2 regions of the Brevibacillus antibioticus genome follow, and region 1 is predicted to be linked to the other one. Evidence: riboswitches for the same ligand, from Rfam matches in the RefSeq annotation. Region 1 holds a riboswitch; the other holds the start of a gene.

Region 1 (7,352 bases):
AATCAACGGCATAGCATCCATGAAGATTTGCTCAGCCTCGCCAAACAGTTGCTTGCGCTTCTCTGGATCAGTTTCTACCGATGCCTGTTTCAGCAGCTCTTGGTAGCGCGGGTCTTCCCAGCCCGTGTCGTTGTTGCCTGTATTACCATCACGGAACATTTCCAGGTAATTCATTGGATCATTAAAGTCTGCATTCCAACCGATACGGCCTATTTCGTAATTCAGTTCATGCATATCCTGTATGTGAACAGTGGCCTCCTTCACCATGAGCTTTACTTCAATGCCAAGTTTTTGTTTCCATTGGTCCTGAAGCGCCTCGGCAATTTTCTTATGTCTGTCGCTTGGATTGTAAGTCAAAGTGATCGGAGGCAGAGTTGACACGTTAAGCTCCTTCATACCTTCTTCCAACAGCTTTTTGGCTGTTTCTACATCATTATCCTTGAAGTAGCCTTCTTTGTTGATAATCATAGATTGCGGCAGCATCCCCATCGTTGGCACTTGGCCCACTTGTGTGATGTTATCTACGATGGTTTTACGGTCAACTGAGTATGCCAAGGCTTTACGAATTTTCACATTGCTGAGCGGCCCTTTTGTCGTATTCATCTTGTACCAGTACATCGTGGCTTTTGGATGAACAACGAGCTTACCCGCGTCTCTCAGTGTTGGGATCGCATCGGTGGGAAGTCCGCCGAGTGGCTGACCTGCCCAATCCAGCTCACCGTTTTCGAACATGGACAGGGCTGTATTATCGTCCTCGATCATCGCGATCTCAATGCGATCGAGCTTCACTACGTCTTTATCCCAGTAGTGCTCGTTCTTTTCAAGTACGATCTTGCTCTTGTGCCCCCACGCTGTCAGCTTAAATGGACCGTTACTTATGTGCGTCGCCGCTTCGTTTGCCCATTTTGGATTGGCCTCCACTACTTTTTTGTTAACCGGGTAGTACGTGTAGAAAGCCGTCAGCTCCAGGAAGTAAGGCGTTGGATTCTCCAGTGTGACTTCCAGTGTTTTGTCATCGATTGCCTTCGCGCCGAGTTCGTCGGGATTCGCCTTGCCTGTGTGAATCTGCTGCGCATTTTTAATGTAGTACAGCTGATAGGCATACTCCGCGCCAAAGGTCTTGCCGAGTGCACGTTTCCATGCATACACGAAGTCGTGGGCAGTTACTGGATCACCATTGCTCCATTTGGAGTCACGGAGCGTAAACGTATACACCAGCTTGTCATCCGAGATTTTCACATCGGATGCTACTGAATTCACTGGCTTTGCGTTTGCATCGAAGCGAGTCAAGCCATCAAACGTAGCACGAACGATCGCTCCCGCAGTGGCATCTTTCGCAAGCCCAGGGTCCGCTGTCGCAGGCTCGCTCATAATGTTCGCCCGAAATACGTGGGGCTTTCCATTTGCAGGCTTTTCAGCGGTCGCTGCAGTTCCCTCAGCTGGAGGGGTTGTCGTAGATGGCTGCGTACTTGTGGAGCATCCAGCTAACACGCTTCCAGCGACCAACATCGCGCCAAGAAACAACTTGAGATTTCGTTTCATCTGAAAATTCCCCCTTATCTATATTTTCTCATTTCAAACACAATATACGCGACCGGAATTGGGTTGAAAACAGGGTTGCGCTATATTTAATTTAATTTTATGAAAATTCACCATATTATAAATAAAAGTAAAGCCCAACCAGCTTTTCGGCCAGTTGGGCTTTTGTTGATCGATCAATTATTTCTACTTTTAGAACGCTGGGATAATCGCGCCTTTGTATTCATCTTCAATGAACTTTTTCACTTCAGGTGAGTTCAGTGCTTTTGCCAGCTTTTGAATGGCTTCGGAATCCTTGTTGTCAGGACGAGCTACCAAGAAGTTTGCGTATGGAGTATCTTTATCTTCAATAAACAGAGCGTCTTTGGTTGGAACAAGCTTTGCTTGCAGCGCGTAGTTCGTGTTGATCAGCGCCAAATCTACTTCTTCCAGAACACGCGGCAGCATTGCTGCTTCTACTTCTTTTAATTTCAGGTTTTTCTTGTTCTCAACAACATCTTTCACTGTACCGCTGATGCCAGCGCCTTCTTTCAGCTTGATCAAACCGTTTTTCTCCAAGAGTGCGAGTGCACGACCGCTGTTTGTCGCGTCGTTTGGCAGCGCGATTGTTGCGCCATCAGCTAATTCATCTACAGATTTTATTTTTTTGCTGTAAGCGCCAAATGGTTCGATGTGTACAGCCACTACTGGCACCAGGTTCATGTTTTGGCCTTTATTGAAGTCTTCCAGGTAAGGCTTGTGCTGGAAGAAGTTTGCGTCGAGTTGTTTCTCGTTCACTTGAACGTTAGGTTGTACGTAATCAGTGAACTCTTGGACTTCCAAGTTCACGCCTTGTTCTTTCAGTTTTGGTTGAATGAACTTCAAGATTGCTGCATGTGGAACGGGAGAAGCGCCTACCTTCAATGTTACTTCCTGTTTTCCGCCTTGTGCACCGCCTTCAGCTGGAGCAGGTGCTGTTTCGGTTTTGCCTCCGCAAGCTGCCAAAGAAAATGCCAACACAGTAGAAAGTACAGATACGACTAGCTTTTTCATGAATGATTTCCCCCTTGCATGTATTTCGTTTTATTTTTTGTCAATCTATATGGAAAGATCCTATTTACGGCTGAATTTCTGAACCAGACGGTCCCCCAGCGATTGTAAGATCTGTACCATCACCAGCAAAATAACAACCGTCACAATCATGACATCGGTTTGGAAACGCTGGTATCCGTATCGAATCGCCAAGTCACCCAAACCGCCTCCGCCAATTACCCCAGACATCGCTGTATAGGAGACTAGCGTTACCGTCGTGATCGTAATACCCGCGATCAGACCGGATCTAGACTCTGGCAAAAGGACATTCCAGACGATCTGCCAATTGGAAGCACCCATAGATTGTGCAGCCTCAATCACGCCTTTATCAATCTCACGCAGAGAGGTTTCCACCAAACGTGCGAAAAATGGAGCGGCACCAAACACGAGCGGCGGAATGGCACCCAGTACCCCGAGTGAGGTTCCTACGAGCATTTTCGTCACAGGAATCAGCAAGATCATCAAAATGATAAATGGTACCGAGCGCAATACGTTGACAACGAATGATGCGATCGAATAAAAAGTGCGGTTTTGCAAAAGCTGTCCGCGTGAAGTCAAAAACAGAATGATGCCCAACGGCAAACCAATCAGGACGGTAAACAGAGTGGAGAAGCCGAGCATCGTGAGCGTGTCCATCGTACCTTCGCCGATTTCAGCCCAATCCACATTTTCGAATGTCCAGTCCATTTATATCACCTCTACTTCCAAGCCACGTTGGCGCAGCGTCTCAATGGTCTTTTGATTCTGTGCGACATCGCCTTCCAGCTCGATTACCAACTGACCATACGGCGTATCCTTCATGCGAGAAATGGTTCCCTGCAAAATACTGAACACCGTACCTGTCTCTTGCATGGTTTGGAACAAGATAGGCTGGTACGTTTTTTCTCCGAGGAAGGTGACACGAGCAATCGTGCGGTTCCCCGAAGCCTTTTCGTGCTCGACTGCTTCGCGCAGCTCTGTAGAGTCTGCTACTTGCTCCACGAATTCTTGTGTCGTTTGATGCTTCGGACGAAGGAATACATCCAGTACGTTACCCGACTCGACGATTTTTCCTCCATCAATCACGCCGACACGATCACAAATAGAGCGAATGACGTGCATCTCGTGGGTAATTAACACAATGGTCAAGCCCAGCTTGCGGTTGATGTCCAAGAGGAGTGCGAGAATGGAGTTCGTCGTCTGCGGATCGAGAGCCGATGTAGCTTCGTCGCAGAGCAGCACTTTTGGATCATTCGCGAGCGCACGGGCGATCCCGACACGCTGCTTTTGTCCGCCAGACAGCTGGGTTGGATATTTGTCCTTATGTGCCTCCAAGCCAACCAGCTTTAGCAGCTCGTTCACTTTCTTATCAATCTCTGCCTTCGGACGCTTTGCCAGCTTGAGCGGAAAAGCGACATTTTCGCCGACTGTTGAAGAAGATAGCAAGTTGAAGTGTTGAAAAATCATACCGATTGCGCGACGCTTTTCTTGCAGCTTCCCTTCATCCAGCTTTGTCAAATCGACGCCGTCCACAATAACTTCCCCTGAAGTTGGACGCTCCAGCAAATTGATGCATCGGATCAATGTACTTTTCCCGGCACCAGAGTGTCCGATAATCCCGTATATTTCTCCTTGCTCTATGGAAAGGTCGATCCCCGTTAACGCTGGGATGGTTTTACCTTGTACTTGATAGCTTTTATGCAAATGACGCAGTTGGATCAACGCATCCACCTCCCGACCATAATCTTGATAAAAATATAAAAACCCCTTTTTCACAAACGAAAAAGGGGCTGCAACGCAATGTATACGTTCGCATCCACCCTTCTCATCTGTACAAGATCCAATAATCCTGTAGGAATTGGCACCGCGACGTTCATTCGAAAATGAACCGGCTGCCGGGCTTCATAGGGCCTGTCCCTCCGCCTCTCTTGATAAGAAAGATATCTACGTATATTATGTTCGTTTTTTCTATTTCATGATGATACAAAACGGATTATATCCTTTTTGAAAATATCACGTCAATAGTAATAGCAGGAAAAGTTTTTTGATCCATGACGCCGTTGCGGATGATTTATCACAAAAAAAGCAGCACGCTTAGTTTTGCGTGCTGCTTTTCTTTTCTTCCACGGGTTGATCTGATGCTTCTGTAGGAGGTGTAATTTTTTCTTGGACAAACGACTGAACCTGATCGACATCTGGAACCAGAACGGAGCCTGCTCGGTGCGATTCACGGAACATCCCCATTGGCGGCAATTGATAGTTACCTGGCTCTAACGTATTCAATTTTAATCCAAGTGCAGACAGCTTCAGCATGTCCACCGAACTAATATTGGTTTGAACATACGGTGATACTTCCTTCAAAATGGTAGGAAGCTGCATCAGCGTCGTACCGTTCTTCATCTGATCCACGACTGCCGTCATTAATTTCCGCTGCCGCTCCGTCCGTGTATAATCGGAGGTCGCATCATGGCGGAAACGAGCATATTGCAAGGCTTTGTCTCCATCCAGCTTTTGCAGACCCTTTTTTAGATTAATATCGTAGGCACCTTTATCTGTTGGGTCATGATAATACATGTTTTTTTCTACATTGATCTCGACTCCGCCTACTGCATCAATCAAAGCCTTGAAGCCTTCAAAGTCAGTAATCACGTAACGATCAACCGGAAGTCCAGTGAACTGACTAACTGTTTCCATTGCCAGCTCAGGTCCACCTTCTACAATCGCAGAGTTGATCCGCGAACTGCCTCTACCGGGAATATCTACATACGTATCACGTAGGATTGAAAACATGTCATAACGTTTCCCCGTAGGATCGATGCTGACCAGCATCATGGAGTCAGAACGAGGAAGCCCGTTATTTTTCATTCCTCTGCGGTCTACTCCCATCAGCAGGATATTGACACGTTCCTTGCCATCCCACTCAGGTATTTCTGCTGCTTTGGTGGAATTCCCACCACTAGGCGGTGCGATGTTAGGCTCTTGAATATTTTGAGCAAATTGATAAAAAGAGTATCCGTAATATCCAGCTGTCGCAGCCATCACGACAAGCAAAAGAAGCAACACTCGTTTCCATATTTTCATAAAGTCCACCTTTATTCTCTCTATCCTCAGTTGATGTCATCTCTCCACTTTGTCTAGTATACTCGAATTCGACAAAATTGGAGCAGCCTTTATTTGGGTACCCATCACTTTATAAACATTTTAGTTTACAAAGTTTCAAAAACTCACTATACTGTTCTTATCCATAATGGGTAAGGGGTGCATTCGCGTGATATCACCGTCAGCTTTCCTCAATCGCTATCCACGTGAGGCCATTTTTTTCCTCATCGCCAGCTTTATCAACTCCTCCGGGAGCGCCTTTATGTGGCCACTTACTACCTTATACGTACATACCATTTTGCAACGCTCGATGACAGAAGCTGGATTCGTCTTGATGATCCAATCTCTGGCTGGAATCTTCGGCCAATTCATCGGCGGATCGTTGTTTCATCGACTAGGTGCCAAGCGTCTCATTGTCGGTGCATTGATTTTTCAAGGACTTATTCAATTTTCCATTCCTTTCGTTCAGAGCTGGCCTTTCTACCTGATACTCATGATGGGGCTTGGCTTTACGTTCAACCTATCGTTTCCTGCCATTCAGGCATTTATCGGCTTTCGTTGGAAGGAACAGCGCCGAGAATTGTTTAACATCGTCTATGTCGGAAACAACCTAGGGATGGCAATCGGTACCGCGTTGGCTGGAGTCATTGCCACTTTATCCTTCCAGCTTACGTTTTGGTTCAACAGCACGAGCACCTTACTCTTTGCCTTGTTTTTCTTCCTTTTCATGAAGAATATTTCGCATCAGGATCTGGTAGGTGAGCAACAGGAGGAACAGCAAAAACACCGCGAGAAAAACAACTTTACCCTGCTATTGCGGTACCAGTTGTATTTGTTTATGGCATTGGGCGCAGCACTCATTTTCTTTTCCAATACGGTTTGGAACACAGGCGTTGCTCCTTACATTACAGAGCAGGGTATGCCATTGTCATCGTATAGCTGGCTGTGGACCATCAACGGGATTATCATTTTTGCTGGCCAGCCCATCACGTCCTGGATCAAGCGGTTGTTGAATCAGAGCTTGTCTGCCCAACTCGTCGTCAGTGCCATCGCGTATGCTGTCGGTTTTGGGTGTATGCTTGTCTACCACGGTAGTTATTACGCATTTGTTGTCGGAATGGTTATCACTACATTTGGAGAAATGCTCATCTCGCCCACTATTCCTACTTTTATATCGGAAAAAACCGGAGAGAATGCTCCCTTTTATTTGGGGGTCGTAGGGGCAATTACAACTGGCGGAAGGCTCTTGGGGCCGCTGGCTATGGGGTTCATGTATGACCATGGTGGCATTCATCCAACTCTGTTCTTGGCAACGCTTGTCTCTGCGGGTTCGGTTCTGCTCTGTCTGTTACATGCTTATTTTCATCGGGAAAATCAAGCAGAGGTTGCTAAATACTGATTTCAATTGCAAAGAAGCCGCCCGATCCCTATTACAGGAACGAGCGGCTTGTTCATTACACTACTTCTTTTCTCCCTTGATTTGCACTTCCCAATCGACTTTGTTCTCTTTTATTACATGATCGAGGAAGACTGTTATTTCCTTCACATCTTTTTTCTGAAAGAGCACTTCTAGCTTCCCTTCGAGTTTTATCGTACCATTTTGGTTTTCTTTTTTGTTGACCATTAACCTTACTACTCTGGCCTCATTCCCGTTTTCGTCCTTT
Region 2 (7,352 bases), 3.4 Mb from region 1:
CCGCCTGCTCCTGATCATACCGCAAACCAAAAGACTTCCGTGCAGCTCACCTTTGTCGGTGACATCATGATGTCAGGAAATGTTGAGAAAACCCTACTCGCAAACAGCTATGACTACCCATACAAACATGTAAGCTCGCTTTTTTTGCAAGATGATATCACCATTGCCAATTTGGAGACGCCGATCACCGCCACAGGTGTTCCTGCTCAGAACAAGGATTATGTCTACAAGTCATCGCCACTTGCTGTCCCTGCCATGAAAAACGCTGGGATTGATGTGGTAAATCTCGCCAATAATCACTCCATGGACCAAGGAGTTCCCGGGTTGCTGGATACTTTTGACGCTTTGGATGAAAACCGGATTCAATACGTCGGCGCCGGTAAGGATGCTAGCCGTGCCTATTCGCCTATATTCATAGAAAAGAACGGCATCAAGATCGCGATTCTCGGTTTCAGCAGGGTCATTCCCGAAACGAGCTGGTTTGCAGGTGATTCCCAGCCAGGTATGGCCGCTTCCTATGATCCTACATTGGCAGTGAAAGCGATCCGTGAAGCAAACAATCAAGCGGATCTCGTCGTGGTGATTTCACACTGGGGCAAGGAACGCTACGATTATCCTATCGATCATCAAAAAGAGCTGTCTCGTGCCTACATCGATGCTGGTGCAGATTTGATTGTCGGCGGTCATCCTCACGTCCTTCAAGGTTTTGAACGATACAACGACAAATGGATTGCGTACAGTCTCGGCAATTTCATTTTCACACGATCAACCGAACCCAAGACTTGGGAAACGATGGTCCTGCAAGCAACCTGCACGAAAAGTGGTGATTGTGAGCTGACGATGCTTCCGTTTCACGCAGAATTGGGACAAGCTGTACCGATGAATGAAAGCAATGGCGCTGCCCTACTAAAACGCATTGAATCCATTTCTGAGAGTGTCGAGATACAAAGTGACGGGCGTGTGCAGCCGCGTGCAAAAGCAGTGGAGACTGCCCCTGACAAAAGAAGCCGTGTTTCCAGGTAACTAGAAATACGGCTTTTCTTCTTATTATTCCTCTTACTTACGCAGATTCGATAATGGGGAAGCATCGTACTTCTAAGCCAAAATCATTTTTCAATAAGGACTCATGCTCTTCACTGATTCCTGTCACGATCAAACCTGCGCGCAAGACGCCCCCCAAATCGAATTGGACTTTTAATTTATGAACGTTCACTCCTACTTGCTCGAGGAAATGCAAGACACGATCTGGCGTAGCAGTATGACACGAGCCCTCAAGATAACAGAGGACGTGTTCTGCCGAGTCCACCGTGACTCCAGCTTTGTCAGCCGTTTTTTCTTTCCAGGTAGGATGCGGTGTGAATGGCTGTGTCAATAAATAGGCCAAATCCTCCACGACTGCACTCGCTGTGGGGAGCTCTCCTGCCCCTCTTCCTGTAAACAACAAGTCTCCCACGATGTTACCGGATAGCTGGACAGCATTAAATGCGTCGTGGATTTGCGCCAACGGATGGCTCAGTGGAAGCATGGTTGGTTCAACAGATAGGCGAATTTCTTGTTCGGCTTGATAAGCCTGCGCGATCAGCTTGATCCGGTACCCCAACTCGCTCGCAATCCGAATGTGACCCGCTGACAAATCTGCAATCCCTTTGCGAACAACATCCGCTAAAGGCAGCGCTTCTCCATAAACAAGCTGTGTCAAGATATACAATTTATACATCGCATCAAAGCCTTCTACATCCGAACGAGGGTCTGCTTCCGCATAGCCCAGCTCCTGCGCTTGCTTGAGCACCTCTTGGTATGAGAGCTGCTCTGCTTCCATTTTCGTCAAAATGAAGTTCGTTGTTCCGTTGAGAATACCGCGAACACCTTGGATATCGTTCGTGCGAAGGAACTGCCGGAGCACGCTCAAGATCGGGATGCCCCCTGCCACACTCGCTTCATAAGCAAGATGCACTTGATACTGATTGGCCAAATCGACTAGCTCTGTTCCTTTTTTCGCCAGGAGCTCTTTATTCGCAGTTACCACATGGCAGCCCTTTTCAATTAAAGCACGGACGTAGTCATAGGTAGGTTCTACACCACCCATGACCTCCACCACGATATCCACATCGCTTCTCAATACATCCTCAAAGTCAGTTGTCAGTAAAGCAGGGTCGACATGAACCGCCCGCTCTTTTTCCGAGTCACGCACCAATGCCTTGACGATCTCAATTCGTTTTCCCAGACGAGAAGCCAGCTTCTCCTGTTGCGAACGGATCGTTTTGATTACGCCTCCACCAACTGTTCCCAATCCCAATAATCCCACGCGTACCACTTCTGTACTCATCCTGACCACCCCATACCCCGAGTTTTAGATAAAAAGAAAAGCCATCTTCGATAAGAAGAAGGCTTGTTAGCAGCTAATGCTCCCCCTCCTTATCTCCCAGGACGTATATGTCCTGCAGGAATTGGCACCTTGTCACAAAATATGCGTGACGGTTGCCGGGCTTCATCGGGCCAGTCCCTCCACCTCTCTGGATAAAGAAAATATGAAATTAAAAAAACCTTCTTCGCTAAGAAGAAGGTTCATCTACTAATGGAGTAACCCGCTTCTTATCTTTCGAGACGAAACGTCTCGCAGGAATTGGCACCTTATTGCCATATGCAACGGTTGCCGGGCTTCATCGGGCCAGACCCTCCACCTCTCTGGATAAGAACTATTTATGCTGTTGAGCTTTATTCTAAGAAATTCCAAGGCAAGCGTCAACAAAATTCTTTCTTTTCTGATTGCAAGCTAATTTGGCAAGGCTTTCAATTGTGGATGAACAGGCTTTCCACCTCTTCCATACTGCAGCAAGCGCAATGAAACACGCCCTCCTGGCCTTCCTTAGGTATCTCTTTTTCCTCAACATATCCGCACCATTGGCAAATGAAAAGTTGAATCATCGCACGCCCTCCTCTTCTTTTATCCTGCCCAAAATAAAAAGAGCATTTTCCGCTCGACCGTGACGATCGTTAGAAAATGCCAGAAAAGGAGGGACGTACTTGTCCACTCGCTGTTTTTTGCAAGCCATCTCTAACACCTCCCTATCTCCCGTAGGTCTATCAGTGTTGTCGAAACAGGCAGGTCTCCTGACTATGGGATCATCGTTTCGCGTCGCCTTCCCCGTCTATTTTGATAGACCAGTGGCTTGTTGGACGCTGACTCCCCTCTTACAGTGGCGGGACCGTGTCGGATTTGCACCGAGCTTCCCTATTATCCTTGTGGCGAGTTGGTTACGCCCTAAGGAACCTGTTTCCACCTATGAAATTGTCTATTCTCACTGCTACGTTACCTTACCCGAAGTACCGTTCTATCAAAATGCTAGTGTGGTGAGCTTCATGTCCAGCAATCACATAGGCCAATGTCCTTGCAGATAGCTTGTTTCCGTTGGCAAGTCCTGTACGCAACCACGCTTCTGGCGAGATTCCTCGCACCTGCGCGATGGTGGAAGCACGGACAGCCTTATACTCTTCCAGTAAATCAGACAGGTCTCTTAGCTGAAAACACCCGTTTTCAACAAAAGCATTCTCATCAAAACCGACGAGGGGTGTCTGATCTCCTCTCGCGATTCTCAGCAGGCGATAGCTCATGATTCGTTCTGCATCGATGAGATGACCCAACACCTCTTTAACCGTCCATTTGCCTGGCGCATACCGATAATCAACTTGTTCGGGGGCAAGGGACGAAACTAACGCGACGATCCTCTCTCCTTGCTGCGTGAGGATCGTTTGGAGCTCCCCCTCCGGTACAAGACCCATGTAATAGTCAAAATAAGCAGCGTATTCATCGCGCTCTGGTCGTCTGAGCATATGTTTCCCACTCCTCGTCATTCAGTTTCAATAGACAAGTTACTATGTAAGCCTTCAAACAATAGGACCCTTGCCGGGGCTGCATCCGTGCCGATCAGCTTGAGTGGTGCAGCTACCAGAAAATACTCGCCTGGCGGGACCTCTGCTAGCCGCAAGCCTTCCACGACAATGACTCCCGCTGCAAACAATTTTTTATGTGTGGGGTGACCTTCCTGGCTGCGTTCGATTCCAAGTGCATCGGTACCAATGCCCCGCACCCCCAGCTCACTTATATATTCCGCACCTTCTTCTGACAGAAAGATGAATTCAAAAGAGAACGCCTCTTCAAAAGAGTTTTTCGTTTTAAACAGGACAAAATCTCCTCGCACCAAATCGAAGCTCTCCAAGTCGGAGCGGGTGATCCTGTCCTCTACCGCTGTGAGATCGAGAACCTTGCAATTGCCCACTAGCTTTTCCAATGAAATACTCTCAAATGTATCACCAGCATTCACCATGTGCAGGGGAGCATCCACATGGGTACCCGTGTGAAGATCCATGTCGATTCTCGATTCGGTTACATAGCCACTGGTAGCCGTACGTATTTTCGGTTGCTTTTCTGGCTTGTTTTTATACACTGTCATTCCTTCGTAAACGGTGGCGGTTACATCATACATTTTCATCCCAAACGCCCTCCCCTTTGCCTACTGTTTTTTTCGATCCGCTGGAAAAACAATCCCCATCTGTCTTCTCGCTTCATCCATGACCTGCATGGTCATTTTGGAAACTTCATGCGAATTCGTTGCAGATTGTCTGGCCCCGCTCCTCGCCAAGTGTAGGAATTCTCTTATTTCATAATGCATGGTCTTCGGGGTCTGAGGCCTTGTTACGTGTTCGGTTCGCCCGTCCCTGTAACGAATGTCCACTTCTTTGAGATGGTTGATTCGATCGATCACCATCGTAGCGTCCTCCCCTTGAATTTCTGCTGGCTGATAGGAGGTCGTAATTTTCGAGAAGCTAATGATTGCATCCATCTCTCGATACTTCAACAACATACTACCTTCTCCATCCACTCCAGAATCAAGCACAATTCCTTCTGCTTTGATATCGTCTGGTCTGCCAAAAAGGATGAGTAATGGATAAAGACAATAGATACCGATGTCCATCAAGGCTCCGTTTGAAAAAGCAGGATCAAAAGCACGTAAAACCTTCCCTTCGCGGTAGGCGTCATAGCGAGAGGAATATTGGCAATTGCTAGCAATAAAGCGTCGTACTTTTCCCAGCTTGTGCAGGTTGTCTTGTATCGCAAAAAAATTGGGCAACAGTGTAGATTTGACAGCCTCCATGAGCAGCACGTCATTTCTATTCGCTGCTTTGATCATTTCTTCTGCCTCAATCGTATTGGAAGCCAGTGGCTTTTCACACAATACGTGCAGCCCCGCGTCCATGCACTGGATCGCTTGCTCCGCGTGGCAGGAGTTGGGGCTCGCAATATAGACGGCGTCCATATTTTTGCTTGCTACCATTTCTTCTAAGCTATTATAGGCGAATGGAGCATGGTACTTTTCAGCGAATTCCTTGGCGCGCTCGAAGGTACGTGAATATACAGCCTGAAGAGAAAATCCTTCTACATTTTGACCAGCCTGGATAAATTCTTCGGTGATCCAGCTCGTTCCGATTACGCCAAATCGCATCTCATCCGCTCCCTTTTCTTTTTTCTATCTTGTTGAAGTGATTGGCACTCGTTCTTCGACCTTATCCAGCCACCACACGAATCCGTCTGCTGCAAGCAATTGCTCCGCGGCCTTCGGTCCGAATGAGCCAGCTTCGTACGTAAAGAGTGGCACCAAATTTTCAGCGAAGGCTTCCAAAATCGGTGTCACCCACTCCCACGACAGCCGGACCTCGTCCCAATGTGCAAAGTAGGTGGAATCCCCTCGGAGCGCATCGAACAAGAGCAGCTCGTACGCTTCTGGCACGTCATTTGTCCCTGCACTGAAATCTACGGTCACCGGCTCAATCTTACCGCTATTTGTCGGATTCTTACTATTTACCTGCAAGGCAATACCTTCGTTCGGATTCACGCTGATAATCAACAAATTAGGCGATGTCGTTTCATTTTGCTCCTGGTATAGCTTTTCGTGCGGATTTTTGAACTCAATGACGATCCTGGTTGATTTCTCTTGCAGTCTTTTTCCCGTTCGAATATAAAAAGGTACCCCTTGCCAAAACGGGTCATCAATCCAGACACGAGTGGCAATATACGTTTCTGTCATCGAAACAGGATCGACACCAGGCTCGTCCCTGTAACCAGCTACAGACGTTCCTTGAAGATGTCCTGCGCTATACTGACCGCGAATAACGTGGGTGCGGACTTCTTCTTTCTTCATTGGACGCACGGCGGCCATTACCTTGCGTTTTTCTTCGCGGATATGGGCGGAGGTGATTCGCTTTGGAAGCTGCATGGCGATGATCATGAGCATTTGCAGCATGTGATTTTGGAGCATGTCGCGTAGTGCTCCGGCTGGCTCGTAATATCCAGCCCGATCCTCGACGCCGACCGTTTCATTCGCCGTAATTTGCACGTTGGCGATGTACTGATTGTTCCAAAGGGCCTGGAAGATCGGGTTCGCAAATTCGAGTGCCTCGAGGTTTTGCACCATCGGTTTTCCCAAGTAATGGTCAATGCGATATATTTCTTCTTCCAAAAATGCTTTCCCTAGCTTTTCATTCAATTCTTTGGCGGATTGCAAATCATGTCCAAACGGCTTTTCAATGATCAGACGCTTCCAGCCTGTCGTTGAACCCAGCCCGCTGGATTTGATATTGGTTGCAATTCCCTCGAAATATTGCGGGGCCACTGACAAGTAAAACATCCGGTTTTGCGGGATCTGCAGCTCTTGCTCTCTTTGCAGCACCAGATCATGTAGCGTTACATATGCACTTGGTTCTATGACATCTACTGCCGCATAACGACAAGCAGACAAGAAAGCGTCTAGCTCGTGGGAATCAATCTGGGCGCGACGAGAAAACTCATGGACAGACTGGCGAACAGTTTCCTGAAATTCGTCATTAGACCAGTCCCTTCTCCCCACACCGATAATCGAAAAGGCAGCAGGCAACTTTTGATCTACATATAAATTAAAGAGCGCAGGGAAAATTTTGCGTTTTGCTAAATCTCCTGTCGCGCCAAAAAGGACAAAGGTCATCGCTTCCATCTACTTTTTCATTCCCTTCATACGTACGCCGTGATGATGGTGTTTGTGGTTACCCTGTTATTATTCGAGAAAATCACTGCTTTATCAATATGCAGCCTTACGAACCACGCAAGATTGCACGTACCGGACTTCCATCAGCTTCTACCAAAGGCAGCGGCAGTGCGATCAGTTCGTAATCACCCGGTTCGACATGATCGAGCAAAAGCCCCTCTAAAATATGAATATCATGCTGGTGAAGCCCATGATGAGCAGCCAGTTCCTTGCTGTCCAACGGATCGACTGATGGGACATCTACTCCAATCAGCCGAATACCTTTTTTGGCGAGGA

Evidence for each region. Region 1 has a riboswitch for S-adenosylmethionine ahead of E8L90_RS20805 (methionine ABC transporter ATP-binding protein). Riboswitches for the same ligand answer to the same signal wherever they lie in the genome.
Region 2: it holds a riboswitch for S-adenosylmethionine, as region 1 does, so the genes downstream of both, E8L90_RS04520 (homoserine dehydrogenase) here and E8L90_RS20805 (methionine ABC transporter ATP-binding protein) in region 1, are expected to answer to the same signal.

The regions. Positions count from the first base shown of each region.
Region 1 covers NZ_SZNK01000001.1:4,336,931-4,344,282, forward strand. The annotation lists gene E8L90_RS20790 (peptide ABC transporter substrate-binding protein) at 1-1,542, opposite strand, end outside; gene E8L90_RS20795 (MetQ/NlpA family ABC transporter substrate-binding protein) at 1,732-2,571, opposite strand; gene E8L90_RS20800 (methionine ABC transporter permease) at 2,632-3,297, opposite strand; gene E8L90_RS20805 (methionine ABC transporter ATP-binding protein) at 3,298-4,311, opposite strand; SAM riboswitch class I at 4,412-4,527, opposite strand; gene E8L90_RS20810 (LCP family protein) at 4,684-5,670, opposite strand; gene E8L90_RS20815 (MFS transporter) at 5,858-7,087, shown strand; gene E8L90_RS20820 (DUF4179 domain-containing protein) at 7,148-7,352, opposite strand, start outside.
Region 2 covers NZ_SZNK01000001.1:902,214-909,565, reverse strand. The annotation lists gene E8L90_RS04525 (CapA family protein) at 1-1,023, shown strand, start outside; gene E8L90_RS04520 (homoserine dehydrogenase) at 1,061-2,326, opposite strand; SAM riboswitch class I at 2,413-2,524, opposite strand; SAM riboswitch class I at 2,590-2,696, opposite strand; gene E8L90_RS31055 (hypothetical protein) at 2,791-2,925, opposite strand; cobalamin riboswitch at 3,085-3,290, opposite strand; gene E8L90_RS04515 (DinB family protein) at 3,316-3,831, opposite strand; gene E8L90_RS04510 (cyclase family protein) at 3,849-4,490, opposite strand; gene E8L90_RS04505 (Gfo/Idh/MocA family protein) at 4,512-5,501, opposite strand; gene zwf (glucose-6-phosphate dehydrogenase) at 5,526-7,025, opposite strand; gene kynB (arylformamidase) at 7,123-7,352, opposite strand, start outside.